DNA from 4 places in the Streptomyces sp. GDS52 genome. Region 1 is predicted to be linked to each of the others. Evidence: riboswitches for the same ligand, from Rfam matches in the RefSeq annotation. Region 1 holds a riboswitch; each other region holds the start of a gene.

What was found. Region 1 has a riboswitch for cyclic di-AMP ahead of ACTWJ9_RS19700 (transglycosylase family protein). Riboswitches for the same ligand answer to the same signal wherever they lie in the genome.
Region 2: another riboswitch for cyclic di-AMP. It lies ahead of ACTWJ9_RS17395 (M23 family metallopeptidase); the one in region 1 lies ahead of ACTWJ9_RS19700 (transglycosylase family protein).
Region 3: another riboswitch for cyclic di-AMP. It lies ahead of ACTWJ9_RS13475 (transglycosylase SLT domain-containing protein); the one in region 1 lies ahead of ACTWJ9_RS19700 (transglycosylase family protein).
Region 4: another riboswitch for cyclic di-AMP. It lies ahead of ACTWJ9_RS29155 (C40 family peptidase); the one in region 1 lies ahead of ACTWJ9_RS19700 (transglycosylase family protein).

The regions. Positions count from the first base shown of each region.
Region 1 is NZ_CM125966.1:4,291,847-4,294,037, forward strand. It holds gene ACTWJ9_RS19695 (transglycosylase family protein) at 1-816, shown strand, start outside; cyclic di-AMP (ydaO/yuaA leader) riboswitch at 1,022-1,189, shown strand; gene ACTWJ9_RS19700 (transglycosylase family protein) at 1,193-1,978, shown strand.
Region 2 is NZ_CM125966.1:3,817,849-3,820,039, forward strand. It holds gene ACTWJ9_RS17385 (dihydrofolate reductase family protein) at 1-384, shown strand, start outside; tRNA gene ACTWJ9_RS17390 (tRNA-Met) at 450-523, shown strand; cyclic di-AMP (ydaO/yuaA leader) riboswitch at 851-1,008, shown strand; gene ACTWJ9_RS17395 (M23 family metallopeptidase) at 1,020-2,057, shown strand; gene ACTWJ9_RS17400 (PrsW family intramembrane metalloprotease) at 2,138-2,191, opposite strand, start outside.
Region 3 is NZ_CM125966.1:2,982,745-2,984,935, reverse strand. It holds gene ACTWJ9_RS13480 (HAD family hydrolase) at 1-401, shown strand, start outside; gene ACTWJ9_RS13475 (transglycosylase SLT domain-containing protein) at 440-931, opposite strand; cyclic di-AMP (ydaO/yuaA leader) riboswitch at 944-1,107, opposite strand; gene ACTWJ9_RS13470 (polyprenyl synthetase family protein) at 1,740-2,191, shown strand, end outside.
Region 4 is NZ_CM125966.1:6,368,022-6,370,212, reverse strand. It holds gene ACTWJ9_RS29160 (hypothetical protein) at 1-231, shown strand, start outside; cyclic di-AMP (ydaO/yuaA leader) riboswitch at 641-771, shown strand; gene ACTWJ9_RS29155 (C40 family peptidase) at 775-1,248, shown strand; gene ACTWJ9_RS29150 (ATP-binding protein) at 1,346-1,804, opposite strand; gene ACTWJ9_RS29145 (helix-turn-helix domain-containing protein) at 2,016-2,191, shown strand, end outside.

The sequences.
Region 1 (2,191 bases):
TACGGCGGCCTGCAGTTGACCCAGGCGGACTGGGAGAAGTACGGCGGCCTCGACTACGCGTCCAGTGCCGACCAGGCCAGCCGTGGGCAGCAGATAGCCGTGGCCGAGAAGGTCCTCGCCGACCAGGGGGTCGGTGCGTGGCGGGCCTGCGGCCTGCTGTCGGGCCTGGGCGGCGACTCGGGCAAGGCCGGCGCCGACACCGGCGCGGACGGCGGCTCGTCGTACGACTCGTCCGGCACCGGAGGCTCCGCCACCCCGGCGCCCTCGCAGTCCTCCGGCGCCTCGTCGGACGGCAAGGGCGGCAACGGGGGCAACGGCGACAAGAGTGCTGAGGGAGGTAAGGGGCAGGAGGTGGACGAAGGGTCCAAGTCCGGCGGTTCGGACGCCGAGCCGGACGCCTCTCCCTCCGCTTCCGCTCCTCCCTCCGCCTCGGCCTCCGCCAAGGGGGGCGACTCGGGCAAGTCGGGACAGAAGGCGGGTTCTTCGGACACATCCGCGAGTGAGGCCCCCACCGGCCGTCACCGCGGCGCCAGCGCCGAGGAGCAGGTGCGCGAGGACCGCGAGTCCGGAAGCTCCGGCCGGCACGCCTCGCGTGGCGGTCTCGGCCTCTCGCGCGGCCTCGACGGCTCGCCCCGGACCGACAGGGCTCCCGTGGGTGCCGGAATCGGTCCCTCGGTCGCCGCCGACTCCCTTGCGCTCGGCGGTGGATGGCTCACCCAGTACAGCGGGGGCGACGAGGCCGCGGGCGCGGCGGTCTCCGACCCCATCCTTCCCGGTCAGGCGCTTGTGTTCGGATTCGGGTCGGGCGAGGGCTGACATTCGAAAAGGCGCGTCGATGGCGGCAGTTGAGGTCATATTTCGTGCTGAATGTCCGTTATAAAGGCGATGAGAGATAGGTCTCAGAAGCCCTGATCGTCTTTGATTATCCGCAGGGCGCGTGTCTACGGTCAGGACCGCTCGCCACCGCGGGCCCCGGCTGCCGCCACGCCGAATCCTGCCAGTGGCAGCACGGGAACACTCGTCGCGTCATGCGCCGTAGGCAGGAGCGGGGGAACCAAGGTAGGCGCCGCATCCGGAGATTGACGCCGGATCGGCTAGGGGTGAAGCCGTGTCCCGGGAGGGACGCGGCCGGGCAACTCAACCGGCCCGAACCCGACAGCTCACCTCGTAGGCGTCGGTGAGGGGATCCTCCATGCTGTTTTCCGGCAAGGGCAAGCACCGTCGTCCGTCCAAGGCCACCCGGGTCATCGCCGTCGCCGGCGTCACGGGTGCCGCCGTCGCCGCCCCGCTGATGGCGGCCGGCAACGCTTCCGCCGCCACCGCCTCCGAGTGGGACACCGTCGCCCAGTGCGAGTCCGGCGGCAACTGGTCCATCAACACCGGCAACGGCTACTACGGCGGCCTGCAGTTCTCCGCCTCCACCTGGGCCGGCTACGGCGGCACGCAGTACGCCGCCACCGCCGACCGGGCCAGCAAGTCCCAGCAGATCGAGATAGCCGAGAAGGTCCTCGCGGGCCAGGGCAAGGGCGCCTGGCCGGTCTGCGGCAAGGGCCTGTCCAACGCCGCCCACACCGGTGGCGGCTCCGGCAACCAGAACGCCGGCAACCAGAACAGCGGTTCCTCGCAGAACACCCAGAACTCGCAGAACACCCAGAAGCAGGACGCTCAGGAACAGAGCGCCCGGAAGCAGAGCACTCAGAAGCAGAGCACCGGCTCCGCCCCCGAGCGCTCCACCGAGCAGAAGGCCTCCCGCTCCGACGAGCGTCCGGCCGCCGAGAAGAAGACCGTCACCACCCCGACCGGCGAGAAGGTCGAGAAGGGCGACGGCGAGTACAAGGTGGTCAAGGGCGACACCCTCAGCTCGATCGCCGAGGAGCACGACGTCAAGGGCGGCTGGAACAAGGTGTTCGAGCTGAACGACGACATCGTCGAGGACGCCGACCTCATCTACCCGGGTCAGCAGCTGCACCTGAAGTAAGGCGCGGCCGCAGGCCCAGGGGGCTCCGTCCCCACGGAGCCCCTCCCCGTCCCCACGGGGTTTCCCCCGCCCCGGTGCGTGTTCCCCGTACGCACCGGGGCGGGGCTTTTCCGTACGGGCGGGTCCTTGCCGACGCCCGGTGCCCGACGTCCGGTGCTCGGTACCGGTCGGCGGACACGAGGGACCCGGTTTCCGGATCCGTCTTTGTTCCAT
Region 2 (2,191 bases), 470 kb from region 1:
GCCTTCAGCGTGGGCGCGGTGGTGGTCGCGGCCGACGGCACCGAACTGGCCCGCGGCCACTCCCGGGAGGGCGGCGACCCGCTGGTGCACGCCGAGGAGGCCGCCCTCGCCAAGACCGACCCCACGGATCCGCGGCTCACGACCGCCACCGTGTACTCCAGCCTGGAACCCTGTGCGCGCCGCGCCTCGCGTCCGGCGCCCTGTGCGCGGCTGATCCTGGACGCGGGGGTGCGGCGGGTGGTCACCGCCTGGCGGGAGCCGGACACCTTCGTGGCGGACGCCGACGGCAGCGGAGTGCTGGCCGCCGGGGGCGCCCAGGTCGTCGTACTGCCCGAGCACGAGGAGGCCGCCACGGCACCGAACGACCATCTGATCGGCCGGTGACGCGACGGCGACGACAAGGAGTGTGCGGAGTGTCCCCCGCATGCCGTATGCTGGTGACACAACGACGCGGGGTGGAGCAGCTCGGTAGCTCGCTGGGCTCATAACCCAGAGGTCGCAGGTTCAAATCCTGTCCCCGCTACTGAAGGCCGAGGGCCGGAATCCGAAAGGGTTCCGGCCCTCGGCCGTTCTCGGCTTCCGCCTCGCCGCTCCGGCTCCTCGTCCCGGCTTCCGCACCGTTGTCACGCCAGGTGATCGGGCCACCGCGCTGCGCATAACAACTGATAAACCGTCAAGTCCAATGTGACGCGTGAGGCAGAGTCAACTCGCCCGCTTTTGCCCGGCGGTAGCGCTTAAGTCCGTGTGGAAATCGTTAACGATCAAGAGGAACGGCTTGGAATCCGACCCCTACCTCTATTAACGTTCGATAACGCAGCGCGGTCGTCCCAGCCGTCACACGAGTCGGCTCCGTGCGCATGCGCCGAATCCCGCAAGGGAACCGGGGAACCAACATCTTGGGGTGAATCGCGTCGGTACCCCCGTGGAGACACGGAGGGTATACGCGCGTAGGAGACCTTCCTGCTCCGAACCCGTCAGCTAACCCGGTAGGCGAGAAGGAAGGAAAGGAGTACGCCCAGGTGGCGTCGAACCGGCCTGCTCCCGAGGCCCCCTTCATCCCGAGCCAGTACGACGGCGATCCCTTCGTCTACGGCGGTGCCCGCCCCGACGAGGGTCCCTTCGAGGAGTGGAATCCCACCGAGGAGTCCGTCCGCCCCGTGCGCGGTCGGCACCGCGTCGGCAAGCAGCGCGGCGGAGGCCTCGCCCGCAGCTCCACGGTTCTGGGTGTCGGTGTCATAGCGGCCGTCGCCGGTGGCGGCATGGCCAGCGCCCAGACCGGCAAGCCGCCGGTCTCGATCTCGATGCCGGACCTTCCCTCTGTCGGTTCCCTCATCTCCGAAGAGGAAACCCCCGCGGGTTCCGCCACCGCGCTCAGCGACATCGCTGCGGTCGCCGACGAGGTCACCGAGCAGGGCGGCTCCGGCTCCGACGCCGGCGAGGCGCTGCACGCCCGGATCATGGCCCAGGTCGAGCAGCAGCAGAGCCAGGCCGAGGACAAGGCCGCCGCCGAGGCCGTCGCCGCCGCGGAGAAGGAGGCCAAGGAGAAGGCCGCCGCCGCGAAGAAGGCGGCGGAGGAGAAGGCCGCCGAGGAGAAGCGGAAGGCGGAGGAGGAGGCCAAGCAGAAGGCCGAGGCCGAGCGCCTCGCCGAGCTGGCCCGGCAGTACGCGCTGCCCACCTCCTCGTACACCGTCTCCTCGACCTTCGGTCAGGCCGGCGCCTACTGGGCCTCCGGCCAGCACACCGGCCTGGACTTCGCCGCTCCCACGGGCACGCTGATCAAGGCGGTCCACACCGGCACGATCACCTCCGCCGGCTGGGACGGCTCCTACGGCTACAAGACCGTGCTGACGCTCGACGACGGCACCGAGATCTGGTACGCCCACCAGTCCTCCATCAGCGTCAGCGTCGGCCAGCAGGTCAACACCGGCGACGTGATCGGCCGCGTCGGCTCCACCGGCAACTCCACCGGCGCCCACCTCCACCTGGAGGTCCACACCGGCTCCGGCGCGGGCATCGACCCGATGGCCTGGCTCCAGTCGAAGGGCCTCACGGTCTGAGACGACCACAGCCCCGGCAGTCCTGACGACGACCCCCCGACGTCAGGACTGCCGGTCAGGCGTTTCAGGGGCGGTACGTCTCAGGGGCGGTACGGGTACGCGTACGGGTTCGGCCGGTACGCGGAATGCCCGAG
Region 3 (2,191 bases), 1.3 Mb from region 1:
TCCTGAGTGACGACGAGTTGGCGGCGACGGCGCGTTCGGTGGTCGGTTCGCTGGCCACGGTCACCATGTCGGGACCGGGCACCGTGGAGCTCCAGCCGTGCGGTGTCACCAAGGCGACGGGACTGGCGCTGGCCGCCGAGCACCTGGGACTGAGCCGGGAACGGACCGTCGCCTTCGGCGACATGCCCAACGACGTCCCGATGTTCCACTGGGCGGCCCACGGTGTCGCCATGGCCAACGCGCACCCCGAGCTGAAGGCGGTGGCCGACGAGATCACCACGACGAACGAGGACGACGGCGTGGCCGTCGTCCTCGAGCGGTTGTTCGGCGGGACGGGCGGGGCGGGGCGGGGCGGCACGCGCCCCCACGCGTGCCGTTCCGGTCTCCACCCCCACGGGTGACCCCGTGGGCCGGGCGTGTCCCGGTGCGCCCGGACGTCTCAGTAGGCGCCGAAGACGTTGTCGATCGAGCCGTAGCGGTCCGCCGCGTAGTTGCAGGCGGCCGTGATGTTCGCGACCGGGTCGAACGGGTCGAGGGCCGTGCCGGGCACGTGGTACGCCCGGAAGGTCGGGTCGATGACCTGCAGCAGGCCCTTCGACGGGGTGCCGGCGACGGCGTTGGAGTCCCACAGGTTGATGGCCTGCGGGTTGCCGGAGGACTCGCGCATGATGTTGCGGTGGATGGAGTCGTAGCTGCCGGGGATGCCGTGCTGCGCCATGATCGACAGCGACTCGCGGATCCAGCCGTCGAGGGTGTCGGGGTACGCCGTCGCGGTGCCGACGGCGGCCGGGGCGGACGACACGGGGGCGGCGGGAGCGGCGGAGGCGCTGGTGGCGCCGAACACCGGAAGGGCGATCGCTGCGACGGCGGCGACGGCGAGGGAGCGGACGAGGCGGGTGCGGCCGAAGCGGCGCCGACCGGATGCGGGCATGGCGGACATGGGTGCGTTCCTCTCCTACGCCTGCGAGGTGAGCTGTCGGGTTCGGGCGGGAGAGTGCCCGGCCGCGCCCCTGCGGGCGTGGCTTCACCCCGAGCCGTCCCGGTGCGGACCGGTCCGGCGACTTACCTGGGTCCCCCGCTCCTGCCGTGCGTGAGTGAGTTGATCGACGGGTGGTGCGGGCGGTGGCAGGATTCGGCGTCCGCCCGACAGGCCGGGAACGTATGCGAGAGCGCATGTCGGGAACAAGTGCGAGCGTCACGTATGACGCCGTTTGATCTTGTCTTGGGCTATTTGGGGGACTTGATCCTTTGTGGGTGCCGACGGCCAACTCACGTTCGGGGCAAGGGGAAGCGTCTCCTCGGGGGAGTCGTGGGCGGGTCGGGGCGCGCGTGACCGACCTCACTGGCCGCACCGCGTGGGCGCATTTGCCGCCAACGGGAACCTGTTTGGCAATTGCGGCAAATCGGTCAACGGGGCGGGCAGGATGGGCCGTGTGTCGAGATGCGGTCCGGGGTGTGCCCGGAGGATGGGTGAGGTGTGCCCGGAAAGCCGCCTGATGTCCTTTGCCGTCGACTGGTCGAAAACGATCTGATGGTGATCCGATATCGGAGGGTGCCGTGACGTGCCGTCCGTGCGTGCTGTGGGTGAGTTCGGGGAATGTGGGTGCTGGCGGTGATCGAAACATGACCGGATACGCTGACTCGAGTGATGTCAGCGACCTATCGACAACCAGCGACCCAGTGGTGAACGGTGCAAGACGTCTGAGCGTCAGTGGACACCAGCAGACAGGAGACCCCTCGTGACCGTCGTCGGGCCATTCGGGCTGAGCGTGCGGGACCAGGCTCTGGAAGCCGATGTCCGGGCCGGGATGACGGCTGTCGAGGAAGGGTTGCTCGAGGCCACCAAGAGTGAGGTCCCCTTCATCACGGGCGCCGCCCAGCACCTGGTGCGGGCCGGCGGCAAGCGGTTCCGGCCGCTGCTCGTGATGCTCGCCGCCCAGTTCGGGGACCCCCACGCGCCCGGCGTCGTACCGTCCGCCGTGGTCGTGGAGCTGACCCACCTGGCCACGCTGTACCACGACGACGTGATGGACGACGCGGGTGTGCGGCGCGGGGTGCCCAGCGCGAACACCCGCTGGGGCAACTCCGTCGCGGTCCTCACCGGCGACTTCCTCTTCGCGCGCGCCTCGCACATCCTGGCCGACCTCGGGCCGGAGGCCGTACGGGTGCAGGCGGAGGCGTTCGAGCGGCT
Region 4 (2,191 bases), 2.1 Mb from region 1:
GTCGACCTGCTCGGCCGGATCAACCCGGCCCGCGACGGCGACACCTACCGGGGGCTGCGTGCCGCGCAGGCACTGGTCGGCAAGGCCGTCGCCCTGCGCGACGCGCTGGCCCTGATGCACAGGCGCGGCGAGACCGAACTGCACACCGCCACCCTGGCCCGCGCGTTGCGGGTGCTGGACGGCGAGCGGCGCACGGCCCGCGTCATCCTGCCGCCGGGATCCGGCAGTTGACGCCCTACCGGCCCGGTCGGGGCGTGCGCCGGTGACATGTCCGCACCGGAGTTGAAACGGACCAAAAGGCTTACCCCCAAGCGGCGTAGACGCACGACTTCTTTTCGGGCCGCCAAGGTTGCGCACCGCGCGCGCCCCCTTTCGGAATCAAGCATTCCGATGCTGGTCCGGGGCTCCTCGGCGCTCTGGACGGAAGTCCGGACGCAGCACTGTCCACCCGAACGGATGAGTGGTGAGTAACAACACAAACCCCTGGCTCAGGTGGGATTTCGGGCCAACCATTGCCAAGATCGCTCACTGACGACAAGCCCCCGCCACCGCGGCGGGGCGATCCGGGCGGACGCCGAGTCCTGCCGCCGCCCGGATGACCGGTCGACAGGAGTGGATCGGCAGGAGTGGAGGACCCGAGCATGACGGGTCGCCGGCGCGGGGATTCCCGTGCCGAGCAGCCCTTGGGGTGAAGCCGCACAGGTGCGGCCGGGCAACTTCGCCAGCCCGAATCCGACAGGTCATCCTTCACAGGCGGCTGACGAAGGGTTGCGCATGTCCGCGCTCAATCGTGTCCCGTCTCTCATGGCCCGGGCCGGCACGGCCTCGGCCCTCACCCTCGCCGCAGTGGGCGGCTCACTCGTGGTTCCCGGTGCGGCCTCGGAGGCGGCGGCCGCGAGTTCGGCCACCAAGGCCCTCCAGGTCGCGGCGGCCAAGAAGGGGGCGCCCTACCGGTGGGGCGCCACCGGACCGTCCCGCTTCGACTGCTCCGGCCTGACCCTCTACTCGTACAAGAAGGCGGGTAAGCAACTGCCGCGTACCGCAGCCCAGCAGTACAACAAGACACGCAAGATCTCGGCCTCCAGCCGCAAGGCGGGCGACCTGGTGTTCTTCCACTCGGGTCAGAACGTCTACCACGTCGGCATCTACGCGGGTCAGAACAAGATCTGGCACGCCCCGAAGACCGGGGACGTGGTACGCCTGCAGAAGATCTGGACCCGCAGCGTCTGGTACGGCCGGGTCGGCTGATCCGCGGGGGCGGCGGCATTCCCCCCTGCCGCCGCCCCCGCCCCTCCGTCGGACGGTCACCGACGCGGCCGGGGCCGCGCTGTTCCCTCGCGGCCCCCTACGGCTCCTGCCGTCCCGCCGCCGTGACCGGCTCGGCCGGGACGGCCCACGGGAGTACGACGAAGACGGTCTTGCCGCCTTCCCTGGTCGGGCGGACCCTCATCCTGCCGCCGCACTCCGCGGTCAGCCAGCGGATGATGACCAGCCCCCGGCCGTTGTCCTGCTGGACCGCGGCGGGGAGCCGCTTGGGGAACCTCGGATGACTGTCGGTCACCCCGATGCGCAACCGCTCGTCGTGGTCGAGGGCGATGTCCACCGTGAACGTGGGTGACTGCCCGAGGGTGTGCTGCACGGCGTTGGTGGCCAGTTCGGACACGATCAGCCGTACGGTGTCGGACACGTCCGTGTCCGCCGGCATGCCCCACTCCGCCAGTGTGTCCATCACATGGGCACGCGCGGCGGAGACCGAGGCCGGATCGCTCGGCAGAGTGATGGATGCTTCCAGATGGTCTGCCATGGCGACGTCGTCCCTTTCCCACGGGTCCACGGTCCGGCACGGAGCGGCTGATTCGAGTACGGTCCCGCACTGGTGCTTCGCCGCCAGACTGCCATCACCACGGGGCGTGGGCGACGATACGGCCAAGATATGCATATATCTGTCGCTCAAAACGGTGAACTCTGCGACGAGGGACCGTATACGGGCGGCCCAGAGGGAGTAAGGGGGAACGATGCAGCACGGTCCCGCGGTACGCCGCCGGAAACTGGGTGCCGAACTGCGTTCGCTGCGCACGTCGGCGGGGTTCACCAGCGGTGAGGCGGCCCGTCTGGTGGGCTGGCACCAGTCGAAGGTGAGCCGGATCGAGACGGGCACGAGCAGGGCGAAACCGGCCGATGTGCGGTTACT